Regions from separate parts of the Streptomyces sp. NPDC042371 genome, predicted to be linked through region 1. Evidence: riboswitches for the same ligand, from Rfam matches in the RefSeq annotation. Region 1 holds a riboswitch; each other region holds the start of a gene.

Region 1 (3,266 bases):
GGGTCTCATCAAGCGGCTGCCGCACGGTGAGTTCATCGAGGTCCACGAGCCGCTCAGCAAGGAGCAGCTGCACACGCTCACCGCGCACGAGCAGTACAAGCCGCTCGAGCTCGGTCCTTCGGTCGACGAGAACGGTGTCGAGCGCAAGCTGTCCGGTTCGCAGAAGCTCCGGGCGAAGCTCTCCAAGGGCTACTTCGGGGAAGAAGGACAGATCCCCAAGCCCACGGCTGACGAGTACAAGGAGATCTCCAGCGGCCACGGCCACCACTGATCACCTGAAGCTGTGAAGCTCTGACCTCCCCCACTCTCGGCTTCGCTCGAGCGGGGGGACCCCATGGTCGCCACGGCAAGAGCCCCGTCCATTGCATGGACGGGGCTCTTTGCCGTCCCGGAGGCTGGATAGGGTGGTCCCACCCCGACGTGTCGGGGTGTTTCCTACTTACGCAGACGAAAAAACCAGGAGCGGCCATGAACGCTGTGATCCCCGCAGGAGGCGACACCGCGGCGGCCCGTTCCTGGCCCGACGTACTGAACGGCCTGCTCGACGGGCGCGACCAGAGCGCCGACGACACGGCCTGGGCCATGGACCGCATCATGCGCGGCGAGGCCACCGACGCCCAGATCGCGGCCTTCGTGGTCGCCCTGCGGGCCAAGGGCGAGACGGTCGAGGAGATCTCCGGCCTGGTGCGCGCCATGTACGCGCACGCCAACGTCATCGACGTGCCGGGCCCGAGCGTCGACATCGTGGGCACGGGCGGCGACGGCGCCAAGACCGTCAACATCTCGACGATGTCCGCGATCGTCGTCGCCGGAGCGGGCGCGAAGGTCGTCAAGCACGGTAACCGCGCCGCCTCCAGCGCGTCCGGCGCCTCCGACGTCCTGGAGAAGCTCGGCGTCAACCTGGACCTCACCCCGCAGCGGGTGGTCGAGGTGGCGGAGGAGGCGGGCATCACCTTCTGCTTCGCCGTGAAGTTCCACCCCGCGCTGCGCCACGCGGGCGCGGCCCGCAGCCAGCTGGGCATCCGGACCGTCTTCAACCTCCTCGGCCCGCTCACCAACCCGGCCAAGGTGCGCGCCCAGGCGGTCGGGGTCGCCGACCCGCGGATGGCGCCGATCGTGGCCGGAGTCTTCGCCGAGCGGGGCCACTCGTCCCTGGTCTTCCGCGGGGACGACGGGCTGGACGAGCTGACGACGACGTCCACCTCGCGGATCTGGGCGGTGCGGGACGGCGCCGTGCGCGAGGAGGCCTTCGACCCGCGGGACGTCGGTATCGACCTGGTGCCCGTCGAGGCGCTGCGGGGCGCCGACGCCTCGTACAACGCGGAGGTGGCGCTGCGGCTGCTGGACGGGGAGACCGGTCCGGTGCGGGACGCGGTGGTGCTGAACTCGGCGGCGGCGCTCGCCGCCCTCGCGCCCACCGACGAGCCGCTCGTGGACCAGATCGCCGCCGGTATGGCGAAGGCGGCGCAGGCGATCGACTCGGGGGCCGCGAAGCGGGCCCTGGAGCGCTGGGTGTCGGCAAGCAACCGCTGAGAGGGCACTCTCCGGCGCGGCGATGTGACGCACGGCGCAGTCCGGATTCTGGACTGCGCCTTGCGCGCCGAAGATCGTGTGGCAGGATGCTGCACAGGTCATGAGTGACAGCGACTACGGCCCCGGCCCGCTGTCCGGCAACCCTCCGTCCGTGGCGGGGTGCCCCGGGTGAAGACCAGGCCGTACGCAGCGAGGCGTATGGCAAGCGCGGACCCCTGGACATCGGTGAATGTCACAGCCCTGGGGTCCTGGTCCTCAAGGGAGCAGTCTCGTGAGCAAGCGAATGTGCTAGGGCCTTCGGCCCCTTTCCGCGCACCTTTTTTCTCTTCATCACTGCACCGCCGCATGCCCTGAGCGCGGCCGTCGTCGCAGTGAACTCACTTGCCTCTTACGGGAGTTCGCCATGTCCGTTTCCGCTGTTGCCGCCGACTCGTCCGTCTGTGCCCCGCTCGCCGTCCTCGGCAGGGACGTCACCGTCCCGCTCGTCACCGGCGGCGAGGTGACCTACGCGGCGCTCGACTACGCGGCGAGCGCCCCGGCCCTGCAGCGGGTGTGGGACGACGTGGCCGCGTACGCCCCGTACTACGGCAGCGTGCACCGCGGCGCCGGGTACCTGTCGCAGCTGTCGACCGACCTCTTCGAGAACTCCCGCGAGACCGTCGCCGAGTTCCTCGGCTGCCGCGAGGGCGACCAGGTCGTCTTCACCCGGTCCACCACCGACTCGCTGAACCTGCTCGCCGCCGCGCTGCCCGCCGACTGCCAGGTCTTCGTCTTCGAGACCGAGCACCACGCCTCGCTGCTGCCCTGGCGGGACGCCCGCGTCACCTACCTCAACGCGCCGCGCACCCCCGAAGAGGCGGTGCAGACGCTGGAGCGCGCCCTCGCCGACCGCGACCCCTACGGCCCCGCCCTCGTCTGCGTGACCGGCGCCTCCAACGTCACGGGTGAGCTGTGGCCGGTGCGCGAGCTGGCCGCGGCCGCGCACGCGCACGGCGCCCGGATCGTCCTGGACGCCGCGCAGCTCGCGCCCCACCACCCCGTCTGCATCGACGAGTTGGACGTCGACTGGGTCGCGTTCTCCGGGCACAAGCTGTACGCGCCCTTCGGCTCCGGTGTCCTCGCGGGCCGCTCCGACTGGCTGCGCGCCGCCGAGCCCTACCTCGCCGGTGGCGGCGCGTCGCGGAAGGTGGCGCGACGCGCCGACGGCGGCGTGGACGTGGAGTGGCACGACACCGCCGCGCGGCACGAGGCCGGTTCCCCCAACGTCATCGGTGTCTACTCCATCGCCTCCGCCTGCAAGGCGCTCACCGAGGCGGGCTTCGATGAGCTCGTCGCCCGCGAGCAGCAGCTGATCGGGACGGTCCGTGCGGGCCTCGCCGAGGTGCCGCAGGTGCGGATCCTCTCGCTCTTCGGCGACGACGCGCCGCGCGTGGGCGTCATCTCCTTCGTCGTGGACGGCTGGAACAGCTCGCACTTCGCCGCCGCGCTCTCCGCCGAGTACGGCATCGGCGTACGCGACGGCCTGTTCTGCGCCCACCCGCTGGTGCGCACCCTGCTCGGCAGCGAGCCCGACGAGCCCGGCGAGTGCGGCGCCCCCGAGGCCGCGCCCGGCGAGAAGTCGCTGAACGCGATCCGCGTGAGCTTCGGCGCGGGCACCCCCGACGAGCACGTCGAGCGCTTCGTGCGTGCCGTCAAGGAACTGGTGGCGGACGGTGCGCGCTGGAGCTACCGCA
Region 2 (3,266 bases), on a different contig from region 1:
GGTTTCCGCTACGGGCCGGGCCGAGCACGATGTTCGACACGGCCGCGTGGCCGACGATCTCGGCGCCGCTCACGAGCACCCAGTGCGCCGACCGGCCCGCGCGTCCGTCCGCCAGCTGCACCTGGACCCGCTCGACCTGCCCTTCCTCGGTATAGAAGGCGGCGGACCTGTCCGGGTCCCAGGGGTCGAGGTGGTCGCGGTTGCGCCGGTAGGCACGGGCGAGCGGCGCCGCGTCGCCGAGCGCGACGGGCCGGATGAGGACGTCATTGGCGAGGTCGACCGCTCCACTGATCATGCGCCAATCGTACGAGTGGCCGACCCGGGAGCGTCAGCGTCCGCCCGCGACCCGAAGCACGGTGCCCGTCGCGTACGAGGCCTCGTCCGAGAGCAGCCAGGCGACGGCCGCCGCGATCTCCGACGGCTGCCCCGCGCGCCCCAGCGGAATGCCCGCCGAGAGCTTCGCGGGACGCTCGGGGTCGGCGTGGAACTCGGTCCAGATGACGCCGGGGGCGACGGCGTTGACGCGGATGCCGTCCCCGGCGACCTCCTTGGACAGACCGACCGTCATCGTGTCGACGGCGCCCTTGGCGGCGGCGTAGTGGACGTACTCGCCGGGGGCGCCGAGGGTGGCCGCCGCGGAGGAGACGTTGACGATCGCGCCGCCGCCATTGGCCTTCATGTCCCGCACCGCGCGCCGGGCGCAGAGCAGATATCCGAGTACGTTCACTTCGAGCGCCCGGCGCATGCCGTCGGCGTCGGCGTCGGCGAGGGGCCCGACGGGGCCGCTCACCCCGGCGTTGTTGACCAGGCCGGTGACCGGGCCGAGCTCGGCCGCGGTGTCGAAGAGGCGGTCGACGTCGGCCTCGTCGGCGGTGTCGACCTCGACGGTGAGGCAACGACGGCCAGCCTTGCGAACCGCCTCCGCGGCTTCCTCTGCGGCGGCCGCGTTCGAGCGGTAGCCGATGACGACGTCGTGGCCGTCCTCGGCGAGACGGGCGCTGACAGCGGCGCCGATACCGCGACTGCCGCCGGTGACGACGGTGACGGGGTGGTGCTGCACGGGGGACCTCCGGCTCTGGGTGGCTGCTGTCGCGCCGCCCGGACGCGGGGATCGCCCGCGTCCGGATCACGCCGTCATCCTACGAACCGGTGATCTTCGTCAGCGGCGAGGGGGCTCGGCCACGCGCACGAGCGTCGTACCCACCGTGTCGCGGCTCAGCCGCAGCCGGTTTCCCCGGGGCTGCCACTGGGCCGGTCCCCTGTGCTCCCGCAGAAGACGGCGCAGCCGCTCCGGGTCGTGGGTCCACACGGTGGCGGGGACGCCCCGGGTCGGACCGAGCACATGGAGGACGATCAGACCGTCGTCGCGGACGTCGTGCGAGGAGAGGAGCACGTCACAGGTGTCGAGCTCGTGGTCGTCGTGCTCGCGGGTGCCGTACGGGTGCGTCATGGTGCGCCTCCGGAGTCGTGGACCCCGGTGTCGCCGACCCCGGTGATCCGCCGTTCCCCGCGCACGTCGCACGGGGCGGGTCGTCACCCGGGGCACCCGCGACGGAGCGGGGTGCCGTCCAGCGAGCCGGGGCTTGACACTGGAACTCGTGACCCGCCCCGACCGTAACACGGGGCTACTGAGGCGTCGCCGGGATTACCGCGTCCTCCGGGGCGGCCGCCTCCGCGGGCAGGCTGTCCATGAACGAGCTGACCGAGAAGACCGCGTTGCCGGGTCCCGCGGGGCCGTAGCCGGGGGGCGAGGAGAGGCCGTTGGCCTCCATCGTGGCGCGGTAGGCCTCCAGGAGCCGCACGTGGTACTCCAGCGGCGCGCCCTGCGGGTTCGCCTTGCCGAGCGGGGTCGTGGGCTCCGGGCACCAGGTGGTGAAGCGGGGCGTGATGCCGCGCGACATGAAGTACTGCAGGCCCTCGACGGTGGAGTCGATCGCCTCGCCGACGGTCTTGAAGCCGAAGGGCTCCGCCATCTCCACGCCCGCCACGAAGTTCGGGATGACGTTGCGCGGCCCGAACACCTCGGCGGAGTCCAGGATGCGGCGGTGCCACTCGTCACGTCCGACGTAGCGCTCCTTGCCGGGGCAGTACCGCTCGAACAGGTACGGGTCCCACACCTCGTAGTTGGGGTGGTAGATCCGCACGCCGTAGTCGTGGAAGCGCTGGACGTCCTCCTTGGGCAGGGCCTGGGCGACGACCTTGCCGATCCAGCGGCCGGGGAAGCGCTCCTCGATGGCCTTCGCGTACTGGCCGTAGAAGTCGGCCTCGTCCTTGCCCTGGAGCCGCGTGGTGATGGCGCCGCCGGTGAGCGTGTACGCGGTGGAGGACTTCGCGGTGTCGTACTTGTCGATGATGGCGAGGGCTTCGAGGACCTCGTCCATCGGCTTCACGCCCGTGTAGGGACGCCCGGCCGCCTTCTGCTGGCGCCAGTTGTGGTTGATGTCGCAGTACTGGCACTCCTCCTTGGCGCCGAAGTACTGGCAGACCCGGAAGACCGTCAGGTAGATGAGGTAGCCCCACTGGATGGTGGGCGCCACCTCCATCACGGACTTGCCGTTCTCCAGCGTGTGCCGGTAGTAGTCCGGCATCGGGGGCAGGCCGACGTCGGAGATCCGCGCCCCGTCCAGGTACAGGCCGAGCACGCCGTTGTCGTCGGCGGCGACCCGGTAGGGCGAGGACGGGTTCACCCGCACGGAGACGACGGTGCGGCGCAGCTCGTAGGGGCCGCCGGTGAGGACGATCTCCTCCGGCGGGCGGCGCAGCGCGGCGGCGCCCAGTTCGGGGAGCGTGCCGTGGTCGAAGGAGAAGATGAAGTACGACTTCGGCTTGACCTCGCCCTTCTCGTTGTCGCTGAGCGCCGACTCGTCGAAGGCGATGCCGCCGCGCAGCAGATCCTCCTTGATCACGGCTTCCCGCGGCACGTGCGGGAACCGCTCCATGAGTGACTCGATGAGCTGGGTACGGCTCTCGCTGCGGCTTGGCATGGGCCGGGCACCTCGGATCCTGTTCGGTCGATCTGTCCCGTCCACGCTAATACCCGGCGGATCCGTTCCGGATCCGACTCCGGTCTCAGACCGGCTGCGCCGCAGGTCTAGGCTCCTGGTGGCATGCCCCCAGCCCTTCACCTCGACGAGCGCCGCCCGGTCCCCGGGCCGCCGCTGTCGGCGGCACGCTTCCCGGTGGCCCCACCGTCACGGCCGCCAGCGTCGCTCGCGCCCGTGTCCCCATCAGCGCCGGGCCTTCATCGCGACGTCCTTGTCCTGCCA
Region 3 (3,266 bases), on a different contig from region 1:
CTGCGTCGCGTTCGGGGAGCGGACCGCGTTCTCGACGTTCACCGTGGACTGGGCGCCGCCGCCGACGCGGATGACCGGGCTCGTGGTGAGCGGGTCGCCGGGCGCCGGGTCCACGGGCTTGTTGCCCTCGCGGTTGAGGTCGCAGATGTCGCGCACGGTCCTGCCGAAGCGGTGCGTGCCCGCGTTGCCGCCCCAGAACAGGCGCGCGTAGTCGACCTGGGCGCCCGGTGGGACGGTCACCCGGCCGGTGCTGGAGTCGAAGGTGCCGGTCAGGCCCGCGGTGTCGATCCGGCGCTCGACGAAGTTGTTGTTGTTCTTGGCGCCCTTGGCCTGCTGGGTCTCCTCGCAGGAGGCGGCCACGTCGGCGGGGCTCGTCGGGCAGTCCAGGACCGTGTTGCCGATGGTCTTGAAGTCCCCGTACAGCGATTCGTCGTAGCGCTTCGCGAAGGGCTCGATGACCTCGGCGGAAGCGGGTGTCGCGGTCGCGGTGAGCACCCCGGCGGCGACGGTGGCGGTGGCGAGTGTCAGTCCGCCCGCTCGCCGCATGGCTCTCATGGCATCTCGTGCCCACATACGTCTGACCCACATAAAAGGGCAATGTAGGCAAAACGGATCATATCCGGTGGCTACGCCACGCGACGGTGCGCATACTCGTCGATATCGGCCATGGGCGGCCGCTCCTCCGTGTCCACCGGATGGGTCCTCGGCTCGAACCCGTGCTCGCCGCGGACGAACTGCGTGAGCTCGGGACGTACGAGATGCCCGCGCGCCAGCCGCAGCTGAGCCGTCCGGTAGATCGCCGCCGCCATCCGCCCGAGCGCCTGCCCGTCCTGGTGCCGGTGCCTGCGCACCCCCACGTCGACCTGTGCCAGCGCGTCCAGGCCCACGGTGTGCAGCGCGTCCACGAGCAGGCCCAGCTCCACGCCGTACCCGACGGGGAACGGCAGCCGCTCAAGGAGCGACCTGCGGGCCGCGTACTCACCGCCCAGCGGCTGTACGAAACCGGCCAACTGCGGCCAGTGCATGTTCAGCAGCGGCCGCGCCATCAGCTCGGTGACCCGGCCGCCCTGCCCGGCGGCCCCGGCCAGCGGACGGTCGTACATCGCCTTCACGAACGCCACGTCCGGGTCGGTGAGCAGCGGGCCCACGATGCCGGAGACGAAGTCCGCCGAGAAGTCCTTCAGGTCCGCGTCGACGAACGCCACGATGTCGCCGCCCGTCACCAGCAGCGAGCGCCACAGCACCTCGCCCTTGCCCGGGACCGCGGGCACGCGCGGCAGGATCGCGTCACGGTGGACGACCTTGGCGCCCGCGGCCGCGGCGACCTCGGCGGTACGGTCGCCGGAGCCGGAGTCGATCACCAGGAGCTCGTCGACCAGCGGGACCTTCTCCATCAGCTCACGACGGATCTCGGCGACGATCTCGCCGACCGTCCCCTCCTCGTCGAGCGCGGGCAGCACGACGCTCACCGACGCGCCGCCCGCACGTTTCGCGGCGGCCAGCCGGTCCCGCGGGCGGTCGGCGACGGACCAGGAACGCCTGCTCAGCCAGTGCTCGACCTCTTCCAGCACGGTCGTGGTCCTCCCATATGTGATCCATCTCGCGGTTCGGACGACTATCTCAAGGGTCCGGGGCTTCGGTTACAGTCTTGAACAACGCCGGTGACCATCGCATGTCGGGGTCGCCGCCGCGTTGAGATCGACAACTGAAACCCATAATCGAATACCGCTCATCCAGAGGGGCAGAGGGATACGGCCCGTTGAAGCCCCGGCAACCACCCAGCCGCCACGCGTCGGTAGACGCATTCGTCACCGTGTGCGCAGTAAGCGCCGCGAGGCTCCCGGCTCGGGAAGGTGCCAATTCCGTCTCGTGGCGAGATGCGTCGCGAGGAAGATGAGGAGAAAGGGCCTCGCCTCCATGGCTGTGCAGACTGTCGCCACCGAAAGCACCACCTCTTCCGTAGACCTCGGGCCCGCATCCGGCCTCTCCTGCCGTGAGTGCGGCACCAAGTTCCCGCTCGGTCCGATCTTCGCCTGTGCCGAGTGTTTCGGTCCCCTCGAAGTCGCGTACGACCTGCCGCTCGGTGACCCGGAAGCCCTCCGCAAGCAGATCGAGTCGGGCCCCGCCAACATCTGGCGCTACGCCCCCCTCCTGCCCGTCCCCGCCGACGTGGCCGACAAGCCCAACCTGAACCCCGGCTGGACCAAGCTCGTCAAGGCCGACAACCTCGCCGCGGAGCTCGGCGTCGAACAGGGCAAGCTGTTCGTCAAGGACGACTCCGGCAACCCCACGCACTCCTTCAAGGACCGGGTCGTCGCGCAGGCGCTCGAAGCGGCGCGCGCCTTCGGCTTCACCACCCTGTCGTGCTCCTCCACCGGCAACCTCGCGGGCGCCGTCGGCGCCGCCGCGGCCCGCGCCGGTTTCCGCTCCTGCGTGTTCATCCCGCACGACCTGGAGCAGGGCAAGGTCGTCATGGCCGCGGTGTACGGCGGCGAGCTCGTCGGCATCGAGGGCAACTACGACGACGTGAACCGCTTCTGCTCCGAGCTCATCGGTGACCCGCTGGGCGAGGGCTGGGGCTTCGTCAACGTCAACCTGCGGCCGTACTACGGCGAGGGCTCCAAGACCCTCGCGTACGAGATCTGCGAGCAGCTCGGCTGGCAGCTGCCCGACCAGCTCGTCATCCCGATCGCCTCAGGATCGCAGCTCACGAAGATCGACAAGGGGCTCAAGGAGCTCATCGCCCTCGGCCTCGTCGAGGACAAGCCCTACAAGATCTTCGGCGCGCAGGCCGAGGGCTGCTCGCCGGTGTCGGCGGCCTTCAAGGCGGGCCAGGACGTGGTCCGCCCGCAGAAGCCGAACACCATCGCCAAGTCGCTGGCCATCGGAAACCCCGCCGACGGGCCCTACGTGCTCGACATCGCGCGTCGTACGGGCGGGGCGGTGGAGGACGTGAACGACGAGCAGGTCGTCGACGCGATCAAGATCCTCGCCCGCACGGAGGGCATCTTCGCGGAGACCGCGGGCGGTGTGACGGTGGGCGTCACCAAGAAGCTGGTCGAGGCGGGCCTCATCGACCCGTCCCTCACCACGGTCGTGCTCAACACCGGGGACGGCCTTAAGACGCTCGACGCCGTCGCTGAGACGTCGCAGGCCACGGCCACCATCAAGCCGAGCCTCGACGCGTTTCGCTCCGCGGGTCTTGCCGGATAGGCCGTAGCTTCCCTGCGGGCCCGCTGCGGCTGGTCGCGCAGTTCCCCGCGCCC

What was found. A riboswitch is a leader RNA that binds a small molecule or an ion and turns the genes downstream of it on or off. The one in region 1 is predicted to bind S-adenosylmethionine.
Region 2: it holds a riboswitch for S-adenosylmethionine, as region 1 does, so the genes downstream of both, AC068B_RS15580 (hypothetical protein) here and AC068B_RS00740 (aminotransferase class V-fold PLP-dependent enzyme) in region 1, are expected to answer to the same signal.
Region 3: it holds a riboswitch for S-adenosylmethionine, as region 1 does, so the genes downstream of both, thrC (threonine synthase) here and AC068B_RS00740 (aminotransferase class V-fold PLP-dependent enzyme) in region 1, are expected to answer to the same signal.

The regions. Positions count from the first base shown of each region.
Region 1 covers NZ_JBWKAP010000001.1:159,780-163,045, reverse strand. The annotation lists gene qcrB (cytochrome bc1 complex cytochrome b subunit) at 1-271, shown strand, start outside; gene trpD (anthranilate phosphoribosyltransferase) at 469-1,533, shown strand; SAM riboswitch class IV at 1,630-1,747, shown strand; gene AC068B_RS00740 (aminotransferase class V-fold PLP-dependent enzyme) at 1,937-3,266, shown strand, end outside; gene AC068B_RS00735 (glycerate kinase family protein) at 3,259-3,266, opposite strand, start outside.
Region 2 covers NZ_JBWKAP010000004.1:618,188-621,453, reverse strand. The annotation lists gene AC068B_RS15590 (GNAT family N-acetyltransferase) at 1-295, opposite strand, end outside; gene AC068B_RS15585 (SDR family NAD(P)-dependent oxidoreductase) at 329-1,060, opposite strand; gene AC068B_RS15580 (hypothetical protein) at 1,160-1,450, opposite strand; SAM riboswitch class IV at 1,495-1,604, opposite strand; gene AC068B_RS15575 (radical SAM protein) at 1,626-2,984, opposite strand; gene AC068B_RS15570 (hypothetical protein) at 3,228-3,266, opposite strand, start outside.
Region 3 covers NZ_JBWKAP010000005.1:500,112-503,377, reverse strand. The annotation lists gene AC068B_RS18320 (DUF7927 domain-containing protein) at 1-546, opposite strand, end outside; gene AC068B_RS18315 (glucosyl-3-phosphoglycerate synthase) at 627-1,571, opposite strand; SAM riboswitch class I at 1,727-1,900, shown strand; gene thrC (threonine synthase) at 1,918-3,213, shown strand.